DNA from 3 places in the Lentilactobacillus sp. TOM.63 genome. Region 1 is predicted to be linked to each of the others. Evidence: riboswitches for the same ligand, from Rfam matches in the RefSeq annotation. Region 1 holds a riboswitch; each other region holds the start of a gene.

What was found. A riboswitch is a leader RNA that binds a small molecule or an ion and turns the genes downstream of it on or off. The one in region 1 is predicted to bind thiamine pyrophosphate.
Region 2: linked by a shared signal. The riboswitch ahead of tenA (thiaminase II) and the one ahead of QUF07_RS13005 (ECF transporter S component) in region 1 are both predicted to bind thiamine pyrophosphate.
Region 3: linked by a shared signal. The riboswitch ahead of QUF07_RS06040 (ECF transporter S component) and the one ahead of QUF07_RS13005 (ECF transporter S component) in region 1 are both predicted to bind thiamine pyrophosphate.

The regions. Positions count from the first base shown of each region.
Region 1 covers NZ_JAUCAP010000109.1:664-6,207, reverse strand. The annotation lists gene QUF07_RS13015 (magnetosome magnetite crystal formation protein family) at 141-464, opposite strand; gene QUF07_RS13010 (hypothetical protein) at 480-956, opposite strand; TPP riboswitch at 1,165-1,259, shown strand; gene QUF07_RS13005 (ECF transporter S component) at 1,396-1,992, shown strand; gene QUF07_RS13000 (TenA family protein) at 2,005-2,700, shown strand; gene QUF07_RS12995 (MMPL family transporter) at 2,893-5,544, opposite strand, start outside.
Region 2 covers NZ_JAUCAP010000001.1:513-5,917, reverse strand. The annotation lists gene QUF07_RS00030 (hypothetical protein) at 1-639, opposite strand, end outside; gene QUF07_RS00025 (hypothetical protein) at 659-1,045, opposite strand; gene QUF07_RS00020 (hypothetical protein) at 1,042-1,422, opposite strand; TPP riboswitch at 1,518-1,632, shown strand; gene tenA (thiaminase II) at 1,694-2,392, shown strand; gene QUF07_RS00010 (fibro-slime domain-containing protein) at 2,597-4,957, opposite strand; partial or broken gene QUF07_RS00005 (ISL3 family transposase) at 5,212-5,405, opposite strand, start outside.
Region 3 covers NZ_JAUCAP010000022.1:8,229-17,929, forward strand. The annotation lists gene QUF07_RS06010 (NAD(P)H-hydrate epimerase) at 1-271, shown strand, start outside; gene QUF07_RS06015 (M15 family metallopeptidase) at 330-893, shown strand; gene QUF07_RS06020 (FAD/NAD(P)-binding protein) at 919-2,799, shown strand; gene QUF07_RS06025 (LVIS_2131 family protein) at 2,945-3,586, opposite strand; gene QUF07_RS06030 (linear amide C-N hydrolase) at 3,959-4,897, shown strand; gene QUF07_RS06035 (HAD family hydrolase) at 4,889-5,695, opposite strand; TPP riboswitch at 5,812-5,901, shown strand; gene QUF07_RS06040 (ECF transporter S component) at 6,096-6,689, shown strand; gene QUF07_RS06045 (ATP-binding cassette domain-containing protein) at 6,708-8,138, shown strand; gene QUF07_RS06050 (energy-coupling factor transporter transmembrane component T family protein) at 8,135-8,788, shown strand; gene QUF07_RS06055 (hypothetical protein) at 8,919-9,233, shown strand; gene QUF07_RS06060 (LBP_cg2779 family protein) at 9,304-9,489, shown strand.

The sequences.
Region 1 (5,544 bases):
TTTCACCAACAACAGTTGACGAAGAGCCTTTAAAATTAGCCCCGGTCAAAAACTGATAAAAGTCAGCTTCTAACTGGGGCTGTTTGCATCATAGGTAACAGCTTGCGAGCACCTATGCCTTAGATCTTCATCAACCTGAATTATTTTACTAAGATTTTAATTCCTAAATACAAGTTATAAATAAACATTGCGATATCCACAATGATGACTAGCCCCACCAGGACAATGAATAGGATTGCGATAGATCGGGTTTGATCGCCCACCGTAATTGCCATAATGCCCACCAGCATAAATGTGAGTGTTGATAATACGACTGGAATCAAATGCAATAAAAAGGCGTGCTTTGCCGTTTCATGCATGTTTTGGTTATCCTTACTGATCAACCAGACAATGAATGGAAAGATGAACGGGGCGAAGACGATCGACAAATATGATAATGCATTAACAACTTTGTTTTCTGACATGTCAATTCCTCTCGTTTATTTTGAATACGACTTGTAAACTGGCGCTCTGAAAAGGTCAACGTAGGAACCCATTGCCGAGTAGTCTCTCAGTACGGTGAGCCGTTGATCATTAATGGTCCGATGAGTGATTCCCCAGCCTCTGTCGCTCTGATAACCGTGCTGAGCGTAGGCGTTAAACGTGTAACGACTGCTGCCTTGGATTTTGGCGACTGCTAATTTTTTATAACCTTTCCAAGTGCTTTTAAAGAGGGTATGGGACTTTCCTTTATAAGATTGGGTAACTGAGTATTGATTGATATGGGTGACACACATTTTGCCATCAACGTATGAATACCAGTTCCCACGCCAACTTGAAGGGGTGTAGTTATGGATCTTCCCAACTTTGTAGTAAGTATCTGCGGCTTGGGCTGAGATAGGTGACGCTTGGATACTGGTAGCGGCAAGTGCGACGCCGGCTAAAATGGTTAAAGCGAGCTTAATGAGTTTTTTCAAGGTGAGTGCTCCTAACAGAAAAATTCGAAAGGGTAATTAGAATCAGTGATCAGATTTGAGCTTAGATAACTTTAAAAACTATAACGTTAAACGGGCTAAATTGTCAAATTGAGTTGCTTATTGGTAAGACTTCCAAATAAAAGAATTTCAAAAAATGATTGACAGTCGGTGTTAGTTGGGTGTTTAATGGCCTTGATCAAATAATTTAATCTGTGGTCTGGGGTGCTGGATAAGTCCGGCTGAGAAATACCCATGGAACCTGAATCAGTTAGTACTGACGTAGGAAGACCAATTAGTCAATTTGTGACGATTTTTGCATGGCTAAGGACCGCTCTTTTTGTAGAGGAGGTCCTTTTTTTAATGGAAAGATAAAGTAAGCTGAAGAATCGGTTTGGTTGGTACGTTAGAATTTAGAATAGTGAAACGAGGCGGATATTTGATGAACATTCGATCACCACACTGGGACGTTAGACAGATTATTACGGTGACTTTGATTGGGATTGTCTGTGGGGCAATTTATTTTTACGGCGTTGACACCTTGTACAATGTGACCAAAATTGCGCTGACCCCAACTGGGTTAAGCCCATTTGTCGATGGCTTGTATTCTGGTTTATGGTACATCTCTGCACCTTTGTGTCTTTATTTTGTTCCAACGGTCGGCGCCGGAATTATTGGCGAAACACTTGCTGCGGTTGTTGAAATGTTCTTTGGTGCTCAATGGGGCATTATGACTGTTGTCGTCGGCTTTTTGCAAGGTGTCGGCAATGAACTTGGCTTTTTCCCGCATGGCTATCAGAAGTTTTCGTGGACAAGCTGCTTGTTGGGGGCTTTTGGCGCTAACCTACTAGGCTTTGGCTACAGCTTCCTCACTTCTGGATATAGTCATTATGGGACTGGGATGATTATTGCACTGTTTATGATTTCGACGGTTTCAAGCCTGGTATTTGATGGTGTTTTGGTGAAATTGATTACCCTTAATTTTGATCGGGTATTTGATAAGCTGCAACTCAACAATGTCAGTAAATTAAGCAAATAACGGAGGAAAAGGATGAAATTTACAACGCAGTTACGACAAGAAAACAATTCAGTTTGGCAACAAATTTTTGATTGTCCATTCATCACGGGTTTGACAGATGGTACCTTGGCCCCAGAAGCATTTCGTTATTACTTTATTCAGGATAATAAATATTGTGTCGCTTTTTATGACCTTCATCAAAAAATTGCGGCTAAAATGACGAATCGAGCCCACGCTGATTCGTTAGCCCACTTAGTTGATGTTTGTAACGAGATTAGCGAGCACAGCCCAATTTATGATGAATTGAACTTGACACAAACAGAAATCGATTCGGTGCCGGTTGCGCCAACGGCATATGCTTATATTACTAACATGAATTATCAATTTGAACAGCAAGGTATTGATGCTGGAGAGGCCAGCTTGGTTCCCTGTTATTGGACCTATACAGAGATGTTTCGTAAAATTGCTGAAAAAGGATTTAATACTAAGCCAGTCTACAAAGATTTTATTGATTTTTGTGCATCGGAAGAATTTGGCTCGGTTAATCAGCAAATGCTCAATTTAACTGATGATCTGGCAGAGAATACGGACGATAAGGGCCGCGAGAAAATGCGGCTGGCATTTCAATACAGTAGCGAATACGAATTGCAATATTGGAATATGTGCGTGATCCATGAGCAATGGTTACTGGATCAAGAACAAGAAAAAGTTGCTCGGCCATTGAGATAATGATTTAAACTCGCGAGACTGGGATAAAAAGCGATTTGCCCTTAAATAGCGAAGATCAGCCATTTATCGCAAAATTGATCAATAAATATATCAATGGTCAGCTAAATGACATTTATAAACAAGCTGCTGACTAATACCTTGGCCCTGCTATATATACGCGCTTAAGCGGGGTTAGGCTAAACATCAGCTTGGTTAATCATTTCCCTTTTTGGCTTCAGGATCCTTACTACGACGCATTTTATCTTGACCTTCAATCGACTTTTTATACATCTTGTCGTTGACATATGGGTAGGTCCATTTAACCATTGCACTCATAATGATTGGCAAGGTGATAACTAAGATGACCAGTCCCACGATAACGGTCATTGCGACTTGAATCAGGGTAAGCACGTTGGAAGGAATCAATGCGGCAAATGTGCCGCCTAGAATGATGGCAGCTGAGATAACCACTGTTCCGATGATAGTTGCGGCATTCGTAATCCGCATTCGGACGTCAGTTATTGCGCTGGCATCACCCCTATAACGCATCATCAGGAAAATACTGTAATCCACTCCTAAAGCAACTAACATGATGAAGCTAAAGAATGGTGTATTCCAGGTAAGCATATTTTGGAAAAGAAGGTAGCCAGATAACCAGCGCGTGATCTGCAAGGCACCAAAGTAGGTCACAATCAATGTGCCGATAATCGTCAATGCCTGAACGAGTGAGCGGGTGACAAACATCAACGCAATTCCAATTCCAACCAGCATGATGACAACTGTTCTCAGGAAGTCCCCATTAGCGGTCTTTTGTAAGTCAGCTGTTTGAGAACTTTGACCACCAATTGCAACTTTGGCTTTGTTTAAGGATGAACCCTTCAACTTGGCGTTCACATCGCGCGTAATGGTTTTAATCCGGTTAGCGGACTTAGTGGTGCTTGGATCACTGTTTAGAATAAAGGTGATGTGGGTAATTTTACGATCCTTGGACATAAAGGCATCAAGTGATGGTGTGAAGGATGGGCTCTTAACACTTGCCTTTGGCATATAGAAGGTGTTGCCCAGATAGGACTTTTGCATTTCCTTTAGATAATCATTAACAGTATTGGTACCGCTGCTAACTTTGGATAAGCCGGCATTGGCAGAAGAAAGGCCTTGTTGGAGCTGTTGCATTTGAGTTTGGAGAGCTTTCATCTTTGAACTCAGAGTTTGAACGCCAGTATTGACTTCTGAACTGCCACTGGCAATGTTTTGAGCTCCAGAGACGAGTGATGAGCTGTTCTGCTGAAGTTGACTTGCACCACTGTGGAGTTGGCTTAAACCGCTTGAAAATGGCGTGACTTGTGAATGCAGGCGGCTAATGCCCGATGACAGTCGACTGGAACCAGAGGCCAAACGACTAACCCGACTTCGAAGAGCCTTCAAACGGGCGGTCTTAGATTGTAATTGTTGGATGCCTGAGTTGAGCGTCTGACTGCCGGACGATAGTTGACCGACACCAGAAGATAATGAAGAAGCGCCTTGACTAAGCGATTGAGAGCCGCTTGCCAAGCTGTTAACACCAGACGTATAAGCTGATAGGCTGTTACTCAACTGCTGGGCACCTGATTGAAGCTTGCTGGCACCATCAGCCAATTTCTCAACCTGGGCGATGCTGGCAGAAGTGTCCGAACTAGCAAGTTTCTTGTTGGCACTGTCCAATCCTTTTTGAACCTTTTTGATTCCGTAATTGGCTTGATCCAAACCATCAGTTAAAGTTTTCAACTGACTCTTCAGATAAAGTTGATCAATCTTAGTTCCACCTGGTCTCGTCACTGAGGTAACAGATTTAACGCCGGATTCCGAGTTCAAGTATCCGGTTAATTGATCGATTTCGGCCAAATACTGCTGGGTATTGAGTGGTTTCTTATTTTCGATGTAAAGCGTAGATGGTCCAGAGGTTCCGGCAGGGTAGTGTTCTTGAATGAGATTATAGCCTGCCTTGGATTGAACGCTGTTCGGCAATTCGTCTGCATTATTGAAATTCAATTTTTGAGATCCCATGAATAATAGCGGGATAGCTGCGATGATTAAGATGCCGACCATCACAAACGTGTGGGAAATTGTAAATTTGGATAGAAAATGCCAAACGACGCTGCGGTCATGGGCGGCCAGATTTTTACTTGGCCAGAATAACTTTTCACCCAAGGTTGCCATGAAGAACATGTTGAGGGTGAGCAGAACCATTAATAGGACCGCAACCCCGACGGCAACCCCGACACCAGAACGATAGAATGAGAATTTTGCCAGAGCCAGGGCAGTAAATCCGATTAACACTGAAGAACCACTATAGAGAATGGTTCTACCAGCATGGCGTTGAGCAGTTTTGGCAGCCGCGACTGCCGTTTGCCCTTGTTTAATCTGTTCTTTAAACCTGTCATACAGCAGGATATTATAGTCAGTCCCAATTCCAAAGAGAACCACGACTAAGAAGACTTGGGTAAAGTTGGAAATTGGGAAGCCATAGCGCTGTGCCAGGTTCATGACAATACTGAGAGAAATCAGGTAGGATACCGCAACGGTCAATAGTGAAATGATTGGGATGAGCAATGACCTAAAGACGATGATTAAGACAATAAAAATAAAAATTGCGGCAATAATTTCGGTCTTTTGAAGTCCTTTTTCGGTTGTTGCCGAGAAGTCTTCATTTAAGACATCACTACCGGTAACGTAGGTTCGCATCCCGGGTGTCTTAATTTTGTTGAGGACTTCATTGGTCTGACCTCTAACCTTGTACTTGCTGGGAACGGTGATCATGACCATTTCGGTAGTGCCATCGTTTGAAACCAGCTGCTTTTTGGCTGCTTCATTGTCACCGGCACTCGT
Region 2 (5,405 bases), on a different contig from region 1:
GGCAGGCACCGAGTAGCCATTTTGATTCAACCACTTCGCCAACCATTGAGTGTTTTCATCAGGACTGGCCTCTTTATGGAAGAGAAAATGTTGCAGGATAGTGGCACTTTCGTCCTGACTCAGCCCAATTGTTAACTGGAAAGGCAATTCAAAGTCTGAGTCAGTTGATTTAAGCTGATCAACGATATCGACCATAGCGCTATTAATTTGAAATAGAACTGCTTGCAATGCCGCCTGACTTTTGGGATTAGGCAACTGAATCTCTTGCCAGTGATTAGGCATGAATTCGACCTCCTCATAGTTAAGCATGAACCATTTTCGATAAGCACGGGTCATTCGGAAAACAAAGTCAGCTGGCATTTCATAAATGTTGTCTTTGAGCCAATTGTTAAGCCAAGATTGATTAGTAATTAGGTTGTCGTGATGGTGGTTGTTAAAAAAGATCGTTAGGGTTTGGTGTTCTGCCTTCGTTAAATGGAGATTTTCGATGAAGAACCCGGGTCGATTGAATTGGAGCTTTTCGGGTTGGATTTCATCAACCAGGCTGCCTAGTCCAACTGTTACTTGATATAGGGCGGCTTGCAGTTTTCCTTCAGATTGGGGGTTGGGTAATTTGACGTCAAGATAGCTGTAAGGCATTAAAGCTACTCCTCTCTATTCAGGATGTGGTGGTAAAGGCATCCTTCACAAAAAACGTGATAACAATCGCAATGGTTCCCGGCCAGTAGGTTTGGGGAACGATGCCGAAAAATAAGTAAAAGGAAACCAGAATGCCGACTGCGGTGAGGCCAGCACCTATTTTGGTGATTTGGTGGTGGTCGGGGTCATAACTGAGATGTTTTTGGTACCAATATTTGAAGCTGAAGTAATGAATTGGCCAGATCATAATGGCAATTAAGAGCAAAATACTAGATATATTGGTTAGCGTTTGGAGACCCTCAACACCGGGAAAAGTCTGGTTGGCCCATTCTTGGACATTTAGGATGCCAAAAATGATGAGGACAGGGATGTTGCGGAGAAGGCTGTATTTCCAAGCCACTCTCATGCGTTTCCCTTCTTTCTAACGGGTGCTTTAAACCCTTCCACGAAAATCATCATGATCGTGAAGACTAGAAAGAACAATTCGCCGTTTTGAAGCAGTGAAAACGAAACGAGAACCGCCAAAATGATCGCCCCAACGATTAGGCTGAAGTTGGCGGCCAACGTGAACGTTCGATTTGTTCGATCGTATTCGGAATGCTGCTTGAAGTATTGTTGGCCAAACGATTTGCTAATGATCACTTCAATAATAGTGGTAGCGGCAATCAGAATGACCAGGTTGATCAGGTCGTTGATCCCGAATAACTGGATAATCGGGTATAAGATTAAAATGACATACAATAAATAGTTCGTGATTAGGGCATATTTTAAATCGAATTTCATAACACTGAACCTCTCTGTAAAAAATTTCCCCAACCCCTCAAAATAGTTGTTAACAGCGTATCATGAATAACCAGATTGTTGCAAACGCCGCAACCGTGGTACACTTTGGGTATTCAAATGAGACGGTGCTATATGCTGAGATGGCGCAGTGCCAATCCCTTTGAACCTGATTTGGTTAATACCAACGTAGGGAAGTGACAGAATTGAGAATGACAGGTACCAAATCCGGTAACGGTTTATTTGAAAATTTTTGCAAGAGGAGTTTCATCCAATGAAATTTTCACAACAGTTACTGGCAGCTGGTCAACCAATTTTGCAGGCAATCTACCAACATCCATTTGTCGAAGGTATCGGCAATGGTAATTTGCCTAAAGAGGCCCTGACATTTTATGTCGGTCAGGATTATAACTACCTGAATGCCTTTATCAAGGTCTACGCGGCGGCCATTGAAAAGTCGGAAACTCGCGCGGACATGGCGATCTTTGCCAAACAAATTGATTTTATCCTAAATAGTGAAATTCACCCCCATCACAATTTCTGTAACGTTGCCGGGGTGAAATACGAAACTTTGCAGCACGAGCCCCAAGCACCCGGCACTTATTTGTACAATGAGCATATGTATCGGGCAGCGCGAACTGGCGACCTGATCGATATTGTGGCCGCCATGACGCCGTGTCCATGGACGTATTTGGAAATCGCAAACCGGTTTGTGAAGCAAGGGAAGAATACTGACGATAATGTCTTCAAACCGTGGATTGATTTTTACGCAGATATGGGCGATAGCGAGGACAGTATTCTCCAGCAAATGTATGATTTGATCGACCGAGAAGCCGTGAAGTACGACCAGCACCGTTTGGACATTGTTAAGGAAGAATTCCTCAAGAGCTGTGAAATGGAGTGGCGGTTCTGGGATCAAGCCTATAAGCAGACGGGTTGGCAGTTTGTGAAACCAATGAAGCAATATTACTAAGCACATAGACTGGGATAATAAGTATTTTGAACCCAGAATCCAACAAGAAAAAACCAGTTATTCCTGAGGCTGGAATAGCTGGTTTTTCTTGTTAAATGGCCCGAATCGGTCGTTTGTCGCAGCTTTTATCTGAGTATCAGTGGTAATCCAAATGATGATCACTGATTGAAAATTAACACATGTCTCAGCCTTTTGTACGAGCATTTAGTTGCGACGACGTCTGAATTTCGCCAAGCCAAGCAATCCTAACATAGACAATCCAAGGACTGCTAACCAGTTTGCGGTGTGCGTGTCACCAGTTTGTGGCAGCATGGACGCTGTCTTGAGTTCTTGATCCTTTTGAGTGGCATTAGTAGAAGCGGACGCTGGTTTAACAGCATCATTGCTACTGTACTTGAAGGTGCTGCCACCCTTAGCGTTCAATGCTTGAAGGCCAGTGCCAGTTGAGCCGGAACCATTTGCACCAGAACCGGGGTTACTCTTGAGGTAGAGCACGCCGTCCTTTTTGCTAGTTGAAGCCTTGCCAGTCTTGTTGCTTGAACTGGTTTTCTTTTTGTCGTTACCTTTCTTGTCATCAGATGGCAAGGCTTGTGGAAGCTCAATGTCATCTTCAGGAGTTGTTGGGGTTTCTGGAGTTGGCGTTTCTGGTGTTGGGGCTTCCGGAGTTGGTGGCGTTACCTCTGGATCAGGGGTTGGATCTGGATCCGGTGTGGATGGGCCTGGACCCGGTCCGGGATCAGGAGGAGTGATTTCATCTTCAATCGTACGAATGCCAAATCGCTCATTTTCTGCGTAAGTGTAAAGAGAATTTTCGGTTTTTGCATAGTTTTCATGTTCGCCATAGACGTACTGAGTTTCACCTTGGATTTTTTGTACACCATAGCTAGTTTTCTCAGCATGATAGTCTTCTGGAATTTGGAGGTTGAAACTCATTTTGAGATTAGAGTGGCCGTGCCCTCTTTCCAGGTAGAAAATCTTGATCTCATGAGAATCGCCGGCATTGCCCCATCCTTGGCCTAACAAATTATCCAAATGTTCTTTCTTTCTTTTTCCTACGGATACTTCCCCATTACTAAAATTAATTGCTCCATCTAGTTTTGAATGGATTCCACCAATATCAAGCACAAGTTTTCCATCGATGAATAACCAAAAGTCATCGTCACCACTGAAATTGAACACCATTGGGATCTTTTTGTCCGTAAGTGAATTACTGTCATCAACCATACCACCTTCAGGGTGCATATAAGAAAACTCCATCTTCATCCCAAGGAAGTGGTTAGGGGCATTCTTGCCTTTTAGATTATAGCCTTGAGCATTGTTTCCATTGAAGAATTTGAAGTCTTTGTCCAAGGGAAAGAATTGGCCACCACTGTTATCATTCGCCTTATTAGCTTTGTTATAAACTAACATATCCCCTAAATTGTTCGGATCATCTGCTTTGTCATCGAATACGGTATGGTATTTACTACTATCGAATGAATAGCCGCCGTGACCATCACTAATGAACATCTTAAGTGGCTGGTTGGTTACGTAATTGTTACTAGAACCAGTAGTACTGCTTCCATCGAATAGGTATGCTAATGATTCCCCGTCAACCGTTGGATACCCATTACTTAGTTCAGAAGCAACGATCTTAGGGTATCCATTAGGATTGCTCTTATTGTATGCTGCAACCCCTGATTTGGTTGATCCACCATCAGAGAATTTTAATTTTTTGTCTTTATTGATTCCGGCATCCCGGACTTCCCTATCGGCTAAGCCATCTTTTCCAACTCCATTATCTCCATCACTTGTACCCGTTACAGTGTAATCTGTTAATGTGATATTGATTCCAGGGTTTGTCACTTCCGTAACTTGCTGAAGACTCTTGGTGGGGTCGGGAATTGTGGTTTTGGGTTTTATGAGAGGCTTGACGAGTGTATAGACTGCGGTGTTGGCAGGTAGACTTGTGCCATCCTTCTTTACAATGTATAATTCATCGCCTATTTGAACAAATCTTGTTTGATCTACGCCAATCTCTTTTCCAAGTGCCTCTTTAATTGCTTGCTGTTCAGGTGTTAGTTCAACATTTGAAGGTGTACCTTCAGAATTCTCTAGGTAGGTGGTTTGTCGGAACTTATCAGGAACATTTGTGTTGAATTCAGTTGTTTCGGTTTCATTGAGTTTGACTAGTGTTTTGTCCTGTGACTCGTCATCAGTATGGATCTTCCAGAGGTTACCGGTATTATCGACGAAAATGGTTTCAATTCCACCATCGTAGTCATCACTATTGTCTGGGTGGAAGTAAACTGTCTTGCCGTCAATGATATATGGAAAGTACTGGGCCTTATTAAGGAAATTCGGTTCTCCATCGCTAGTCATCACCTCGTAATTCCCCCACGTTTCTGGGATTTCCTTGTTATCTTCGACTTCTTCTTTCAAGGATTCGATCAATTCCTCCGGTGCATAGTCAATTGCAAGTGCATCAGCATTGATAGCAGCTGCAACATCGTCGTCCACGTTTGCTGTTTTGTCGAATATTTCACCATTATATTTATAGTAATGTGTCTCATTTCCATCGGTCAATTGGACAACATATACCGGCTCAGCCCCGGATTGGTTATCAGTAATTTTAAAGTACTGCTTAGCTATTAAGGCTGCATTGCTATCCGTTGGGGGATTTTCAGAGTTATAGACAATTTTGTGTTCATCGACATTGTCTAATTTCTGTCCAACAGCAATTTCTAGTGCCTCTTTATCTTTCAGATAGGTTTTGACCTATACCCCCAAAGTTAGGCTCTTCGTCAACTGTTGTTGGTGAAACTAAATTCGAGTTCTAATCACTTTGTGATTAGGGCTCTTTTTGTTTTGACCTTGAAAACGTATAGTACTCGCGTTCTAAATCTCCAGAAACTGCGATAGCCAAAGCTAGCTCGTTTAATAGCTTTGATTTTATTATTAGAACCTTCTAAAGGACCATTTGAATACGGTGTGGTAAAGGTATTATGAATTTCATCGTGATGGGCTTCAAGTG
Region 3 (9,701 bases), on a different contig from region 1:
CAGCGGTCTTTCTCGCAATGTTGGGGGTGACTTTGCGACGGTGATTGACAAGGCCAACGCTTCAACGGCAAAGATCCACGCCATCGACATCCCCTCGGGCTTAAACGGCGATACCGGCAAAGCAATGGGCACAGCCATCAAAGCAGATTCGACCTCAACAATCGCCTACGCCAAAGCAGGGATGGTTAAGCCAAACGCCCAACCATACGTTGGCAAATTATTGATTGATGACATTGGCATTTATAAGGGCAACACATTTGATAATGAATAAATATTAACTTATTATAGGAGTAACTTGTTTAGCGCTGAACATACCAGGAGGTGCCATCATGGCAGGCAAAAAGGATCAAGGATACGTTAACGTGCACGATGTTGACCCGGATATTATTGTTGATTTGAAGTACGCAACCACGGACAACTTCACCCATCAAGTGGTGTATGACTTTGATCAGGCAATTTCACGGATTGATACAGTGACCAAGTTGGGGTCAGCTAGTAACGCCCTCAAAAAGCAAGGTTACCGCCTCCGAATTTGGGACGCTTATCGACCAACTTACGCCCAACGCAAGCTATTCGAAGTTTATCCAGACCCAATTTGGGTCGCAAAACCTGATCCAAATTTTAGTCATCAAAAGGGCATCACCTTTGACCTCACTTTGACTGACATGGACGGTCACAACCTGGAGATGCCAACCCCATTCGATGATTTTACTGGCTTGGCAAAACGCAGCGAGTACGATTCATGGACCCCAGCTGCCCAAAAGAACTATGACATTTTAAATGATGCAATGACAGCTGCAGGCTTTAACGGCTACGAAAATGAATGGTGGGACTTTCGGGATACGGATGCAGATAAATTTGGTCCGTTAGAAGTTGACCCGAAGGATTACTAATATATAGAAACTAGGAGTAAGGAATATGAACGTTGGAATCATTGGTGCGGGACCACGTGGGGTAATCTTAACGTCCCAACTACTAAATCAATTTAAATATAACGATAACCAGCCAGAAAACCTAACGATCACAATTTTTGATCCGTATGGAATCGGCGGTCGGGTTTGGCGCAAAGATCAGTGGGACGGCTTAATCATGAACACCCCTGCCGACCAAATCACCCTCTTCACAGACGCTTCGGTTAATATGACCAGCAAAGTCTATGATGGCCCATCGCTTTTTGAGTGGGCTGCCAGTTCTGAGGCGCAGGACTACTTAACTGCTAATGGCTACCCAAGCGAAGTCAAGACAGCCGCTAGTAATCTAGACGGCCGAGATTATGCGCCCCGAGTTTTATATGGCGCCTACATCAGGTGGTTCTTCAGCGAACTAATGAATCAGTGCCCAATTGAATCAACCGTCACCGTTGAAAAAGCGGAAGTTGTGGATTTGCAATACAATGCCAATCAGCGTATCACATTGAAGACGGATGATCACCAATATGCTTTTGATAAAGTGGTCATGAGCCTGGGCCAACAAGACAACTACCTCAACGACGAGGAGCAGCAGTTGGCAACCTATGCCCAACAAAATAAATTAACCTACATCTCCCCAACCCACCCAGGTGATGCTAACCTCAACGACATCCCTGCCGGTGAACCAGTTATCATCCGCGGGCTTGGGTTAAGTTTTTACGACTACGTGTCTGAATTGACGCTTGGCCGTGGTGGGACCTATATGAAAAACGACGATGGCAGCTTATCCTACCAGCCAACTGGCAGAGAACCTCGAATCATCGCGGGCTCTCGTCGAGGGATCCCTTATTATCCAAAGGCAATCAGCGAAAAAGGTTACGGTGAACAAGCTCAGCCGGTCTTTTTAACGGCAGCGAACATGGATCAAGTTTCCGTTGATGGCAAACTGCCCTTTGCGGAATTCATGCGATTGTTAAAGCTCGACCTCGACCTGGTTTATTACAGTTTGCTCATTCGCGACAAGTTCCCATACAAGAGTGCCACTGATTTCAAAGACCGGTTCATCAACTCTGACAATCGACCGGCTGTGCTGGCCGCGTTCGGTTTTCAAGAAGAAGATATCTTTGATTGGGACTACATTGTTAATCCATTTAAAGATGTCCAAGTAATTGGCACTGAAGATTACCAATCTGTGTTAATCAACTGGCTCAGCCGAGTCATTCCAGATGCTGAAGCGGGATCTAAAACTGGCCCAACGTCCTCGGCACTTGAGCTATTGCGCGATTTCCGGCCAGTTTTCAGAAAGATTATCGCGGAGAATCGATTCTCAAACGAAGATTACGTGAACAAATTCTTAGATGAATTTGGTTCAGTCATCAGTTTCTTATCAGTTGGTGCCCCCGTTTTGCGGAGTGAACAATTATCCGCTCTGATCCGCAGTGGCCTGGTCACAATTTTAGCTCCAGGGATGGAATTAAAAACACAGAATGGCTGGTACGTCACAGCTTCACCGAAACGGAACACCGATGTGTACAAATCCACCGCAGTCCTTGAAGCCAGAGTACCAAAACCCGACTTAACGATTACAGCCAATCCTTTATTGGAAAGCTTGGTTGACAATCAATTGGCGCGCACTAAAACTCTCAAAGTCAACGACCAGGATGTCGGTCTGGCAGCAGTTGATGTTCAGCCTGACTCCGATCAGCTGATTAATAAGGGCGGTGCCAAACAGCCCAACGTGTATATTTGGGGTGTCCCCTTAGAAGGATTGAGGTTTGCCACAAACGCCAGCCCCCGTCCGGGAGTTAACGATATCAACCTCCAGACAGCTGATAAGATTGCGGCAAGTGTCCTGGGCCTCAAAACGGCAGATAAGGTGGATATGAACTAAATTTGTGGGAAAATCGCAACTTGTTTGAATAAATGTAAAAGAAAGCCACGGCAGCAGGTAGTTGTCATGGCTTTTAATTGTCATTAATTTGATCGAACCCAACAGTTGAGTATTCCGAGCTTCTTATTGGAAAAAAGCGCCAATGCTACCCGTTTGTCTTTGTACTCTGAACTTCCATGAATGACCGATCCGGAATTCGGATCAAACTAAATCGGTTGGCTTGACGGCCAGCATGCAGGCCGATTCCGTTAAACCAGTTTTTCTTATAAGTGGCTGTGACGGTTGCGACCCAAGCATGTTGATATCGATCGTCCAGATGGTTCAACCACTCCTTGTTCCACTTGTAGGTTTCAGATTGCAGGTTCAGGTTGCTCTTGCCATAGACCACCGTCGCGTTTAAGCTGTTAACTTGATATTTACCGCCTTCCACGTAGTATGTATAGTTTTGAACAGGATTTCGACCGGAACCATTTTGCACTTGCACGTAGTCCGATTGGTCGTTCTTGTATTGGATGATCAATGGCTTGTACTCGTAACTGGTCGTCACCCGGCTTTGATCCATTTTGGCAACGTCTTGGAAAAATGTCGCGTACGACATCCCCCAAACAGCCAACAAAAAGACGACAATCTCACCACAGGAGATGCTAAAGTTTTGCCAAGTGAAGCTTTTTTTAGTTGTCACTATTAATTTCAACCGGCGGGCCCGCATATCGTGGATCATCCAAACCAAATAAAAAATCAAGATGAGCCAAAGCCCCATACCAATCAAATTCCAGGCGGATTTCATAACTGATTCCCCTTTTTACTTGTTATTGAGTTTAGTTTACACTAATTAAGAGTGCGAAAACAAGCGGTTAGCGACTGGAATATAAGTCGCCTACTGGGAGAATTCCCGGTTTTGGAATTTTTTCAGTAGGTGCTTATATGCAAGTCGCCGCTTGATTGAGCACATTTCAATCAGAGTGCGAAAACAAGCGATTAACAATCGGAGTGTAAGTCTTCTTTGGAAGAAATTCCCGGTTTTGGAATTTTTCCAGTAGGTGCTTATACGCCAACGATCACTTGATGAAACAGTCCGACTCTAAACTTGGAACTAAATCCATTCTAACATTCTTAAATGCCATTCATCCATTTCGAAAACTCATCGAGGTGACCTCACATGTGCACCAGCTTAACCATTCAATCAAATAATCATCATGCGCTTCTCGGCCGCACCATGGACTTCCCAATAGAGGCCAAGTGGCATCCAACTCTCATCAATCAAACCAGTTACCAAACTGCACTCGCGGGCAAGCGACCACTTAAATACCCATACGTCGGCGGTGGTCGTCATGAAAGCCGCATCGATATTTTGATAGCCGATGGCGTTAACATTGCCGGCTTAAGTTGCGCCGAGCTCATGTTTCCGCTCAAAGCACACTATCTGGCTAATGAAGTCCCAGAAAAGTTGAACCTCACCCCACAGGATTTCCTGCCTTGGGTTCTCGGCGAACATAATTCAATCGAAGCCGTGAAAAACGAGCTTTCAGACGTTGCCCTGATTGGTAAAAATTGGCTTGCGGGCCAAGAAGTTTTTTCGTTTCACTGGATTTTGACCGACCAAACTGGGCAAACATTAATTATTGAACCAACTCAAAATGGCATGGAAATCATTGCCGATTCCATCGGTGTCCTGACCAATTCGCCAACTTATCCCGAACACATGCGGCGGCTTGCCAAGGAGCTAAACGGATCCTCAAATAAAGAAAGCTTAGTCCAGCAATCCCGACGTCTTGTCTTGAATCAGCAAATCCCCGCAGCCACCAACACGCCAACTTCGCGATTCCTTGAAGCGGCAGTCGTTAAGCTCGGGAATTCACCGGCCCCAAATCAGTTTGTGGCTCGAAACCGCTTGTTTAATGTCTTAAATGCGGTTGCTATCCCTTATCAACAGACAATGAATGCCCATCCCAATTTTAATTATACCCATTACATTTCAATTTTAGATTCAACCAATCAGACTTATTTCTTCAAATATCATGACGACAACCAAGTTTTCAGTTTCTCGCTGCCACAACTCATTGCCAATTATCCCAACACGGCCAAATTTCTAGCCTAAATATTTGGCAATCTGCTTTTGAACGCCCTGTTCTTCGTTAGTTTCATCCGTCACCAAATCAACTCGGGATAACAAGTCTTCAGCGGCATTCTTCATTGCATAGCCCTCGCCAGCTGCCTCAATCATCTCAAAGTCATTGCCGTTATCACCAAATGCGGCAACGTCCTCAAACGACAGGTTCCAATCAGCCAACAGGGTCTGGAGACCACTAAGCTTGCTGATACCGTCGACCATGACGTCCAGCCCATTCATGCCAGAAGACGTGGCCGCAAGTTGGCCGCTAAATTTGTGGTTAAACTCATCTTGGCGTTTAACGACCCCACCAGCTTCCCAAGTGATATCAAGCTTGTAAATTGAATCAAACACCAATTTCAAATCACGCATCGACTGCATGTTTTCGTAAAAATACTGGGAAGCCTTAAAGCGTTTTGAATCAGCCGGCAAGTTACAATAGGTGCCGTTTCTGCCAACCAAAATAATCTCGGCGCCCGCATAAAGTGATTCGGATTCGAGGTACTCGAGTGCTTTTCTTAAAACGAGATGGTCAATAATCTCTTCGGTCACAATCACGCCACGTTCATCAACGACCAACGCCCCATTGTTACAAATATACGAAATCGGTCCAGAAACGTTTTTAAACAATTCAAGCAGGTGTTGATACTGATTACTGCTTGCCGAAACAAAGTGCAACCCCTGCTTTTTCATTTCATCAAGTTGAGCTTGAAACGCCTGCTTATCAAAGGTGCCCTCATCATTTAAAAACGTGCCGTCCATGTCGCTTGCAATCACTTTAACCAACGCCAATTCCTCCTGTTATTTCAGTTTGATCATTCGTTGTTTCCATACATTCATTCTACAATGTCGTGAATTAGTTTGTAAATTGCTTTTATATTTAGTATACTAAATTTAATCATACAACTTATCTGGGGTGCCTAAAGGCTGAGAAAAACCCATCGAACCTGATCTGGTCAGTACCAGCGAAGGGAGCATACTTCCGTTGTATCCAAATGGATTATTTGCAATAGATGAATTTCGCAGCCAGGGTAAAACTTCAAGTTTTGCGCTGGCTTTTTTGAATGCTCTGATGGTTTTTCGGTGACCGAGTGAGCCCGGTCTTACCAGCAGACACCTCTTGCCAACACCAAGTCGTTTGGCACTCCAGATAATTGGGTGAAATATCATATTGGAGGCATTATTCATGGATAACAAGACTCAACCCGCTACTAATCGGGAACATCAAAGCAAATGGACGCTTCGTAACATTATCCTAATTGCTTTGATTGCTATTTTTACTGGAATTATTTTTTGGGGAGCTGGTTTCCTCTATACAGCGCTAACCGTTGTACTCACACCAATTGGTGCTGCCCCCTTTGCCAATGATCTCTTAATGGGATTGTGGTGTATGGCCGGCCCATTGACTGGCTTTGTGGTTCGGACTTTCGGATCTGCTTTTGTTGGTGAATTTCTCGGAGCTGCCGTTGAAGTCTTTCTTGGTGGCCAATGGGGTGCCGGTGCCTTTATCTCTGGCTTGGTTCAAGGAATTGGTTCCGAACTTGGATTCGCCTTCACTGGCTACAAGCGTTACGACTGGGTTGGCTTGAACGCCTCAATTTTCACCACCGTTGTTGTGACCTTCGCCTGGGACGTGATTAAGAATGGCTACAACAAATTCGGCATTCCACTATTGTTGGCACTCTTTGTCACTCGTTACATCTCAACCTTCATTTTTGGTGGTGTTTTAACCAAGATGATTGTTCGTCTTTTGGATCGTAGTAACGCATTTTCACTTTAACCGCTAGGAGTTCTGATAATGACTGACGTTTTGATTGACCACTTCACTTATGAATACCCCGGCAGCACCGTCAAGGTATTGAACGACGTGGACGTAACTTTTAAACACAACCATTTTTCTTTACTGACCGGTCCATCCGGCAGTGGGAAATCAACACTCCTGTATTTTATTGCTGGATTGTATCCGCATTTTATTGGCAACGATGCTCTGGGAGGCATCAAGTTCGGTGACACGGATATCAAACAAATTCCAAGCAACGAAATCAGCCATTCGGTTGCGATGATGTTTCAAAACCCCAACCAACAGTTTGCCATGGACACTGTCATCCATGAGCTGACCTTTGTGCTGGAAAATATGCTGGTGGATCCTGCCAAGATAGACGGGATTATCAACCACGCATTGGATTTTTGTGGCATCAAACAGTTACGCTCCAGGGTTATCAATACCTTGTCCGGTGGGGAAAAGCAGCGGGTGGCATTAGCCTGCATCGTTGCGATGGATCCACCGGTAATCGTTTTGGATGAGCCGTTTGCCAGCATCGACCCAGATTCACGATTGGATCTGATCAAAAAGCTCAAACAGCTTCAAGTGGAACACGGGAAAACCATTATCCTCGCAGACCATGACCTTAACGATTACAAAGGTGTCATTGACGAGTTCTATTATCTCGATCCGGATACGCATCACATTAGTTTGTTAGATTCACAATCTGCCCAACACTTCTTCGATAATTTTAAAAACACGCAGACAATTAATAAGCAAGTTGCGATCCCAACTGAGGCCGCTCCGTCAATCATTAATATCAAGGATTTTAAACTCCAACCGCACCATTCACTGTTATTGAAGCTGGGTGACTTTAAGTTCTGTAAAGAAAAGACCACTTTGATCACTGGCGCCAATGGAATTGGCAAGTCGACATTATTTAACGCGCTGACCAAATTGTTGCCGTATAATGGCGAAATCGACTTTGCTGGCAAGAACATCCAGAAAATTCGGCCGTTGCCATACGCTAAAAATGTCACGCTGCTATTTCAGGATGCCGAAAATCAATTTTTGAATATTACCGTTAAAGAGGAACTTGATTTATCTCTTAAGAACAGGACAAATCAAGCCTACTCAATCGATGATGTTCAAACGATGCTCAAAGAACTCAGCATTGACGGCCGTGATGACCAAGTCGTTTATTCATTAAGTGAAGGCCAAAAGAAAAAGCTACAGATCATCGAAATGTTAATCATGAATCCGCCGGTCCTCTTGATGGATGAACCATTCAAAGGATTGGATTATCATTCGCTAGAGGTCGTTGTCGGCTTCTTAAACCGGTCCAAGCAGGAATTTCACCAGACCCAAATTATTATTTCTCACCAACTGTCCGGTTTGGATACCCTCATCGACTATCACGCAAACTTTGCGGATCAAAATCTGACTTACCAGGAGGTTATCAAATGAATCCTGGATTAAAGTTACTATTAGTGATGGCAATTGCCCTAGAAATTTCGTTTACCCAGTCGTTGATTGTCAATGTGATCCTCATCGGTGTCAGCTTCATTTACATTCTCTTTAATCGGGTAACCTTCAAAGCGTTAATTGGCTTAATTTTCTGGCCGTTATTCCCTGCCCTTGGATTATTTGTTTCCCAATGGCTTTACGGGAGCGCTGGTATCCATTTTGCTTGGATCCTGTTTACTCGAATTTACGCCTACGTATTTCTTGGAGCAACTTTTACACTGACAAGCAGCATCACCGATTTAGCATTAACGTTGGAGCAGGATTTTCGGTTACCCTCCAAATTTGCATACGGCGTCCTGGCTGCCTTTAACCTGATGCCCAAAATCAACGAAGAAGTCCAGATCATTAAAACTTCCGCGTTGATGCGCGGCGAGGCCCTTCACTTCTGGTCACCCAAATTGTACTTCAAAGCGATCTTATCATCGATTCAATGGTCACAAAATCTGGCCGAAGCGATGACGTCCCATGGCTTCGTGGAAGACCAAGGAAGAACCCATTACCGAGTGATTAAGATTACCAGAATGGACTGGGTTTGGTTTATTGGCCTGTTTGGGATTGTGCAAGTTCTATTATTCTTCATCAGATATTGAAAGCTTTTATTCCTGAATTTTCTATTTTGCATTATAATTAAATGCGAGAGTAGAAAGAGTGTGCGGCTGAGCGGTTTATGTGCATTTCATCACTGTTTGGCAGAACACATTTAGGAAGAAGGCGTTTAGAATGCGGGCAAACATGTTTGCATTTGCGTTCGGCATTTTTGCATTAGTTGTCGGCGTAATGATCGACCTGTTCGGACTATTTAATCAGTTTATGTCCCTGGACAGCGGCAAGACCGTTTTAACCGGTAGTATTACTTTTCTGTTAGGCTTAGCGTTTCTGTCATTGCCCAATCGCATTGAACGATACCTTGGTGAAGCAGTGGTCACATTGGGGTTACTGTATTACTTCTATATCCAAACCAACAACTTATGGGTGGCAATTATTATCGTTGCCATTATCGCTGCGGTCATGGAATATGGGTTAAAGCATCGTTAATGTGTGCCGATTTGCTTTTTATTGCTATAATATATGTATGGCAACACGAGGTTTATCAAATGGAGGAATTATGATGGCAGAACAATTTAGTACCTTAGCTGAAGAAATTATTAATTACCAAAAGAAAAACGACATGCCTGATACTGCGTTAGCATTTAACTTGCACATTTCCGTTGAACGCCTCCACGATATCAAATCGATGGAATCAGAACCGACTCCAGATGAGAAGAGAACGATAGAAGCGGTGGTTCGTTAATTAAGGATGTGAAGCCAAGCAAACCTGGCTTGTCAGACTCTCTTAACAGAAATTACGAGCTTGGGCTTTTGCTAAGGAAGCTTACATGGAAGTTTCTGCTTGGTGGCGCACCATTCGGCCATACCACAACCGCAAGTCAACCACTATCATCACAAAAAGTTTCAGCAATCATTATTTAAAAAATGAAAAGATGACCCAAAACAGAAATTTGT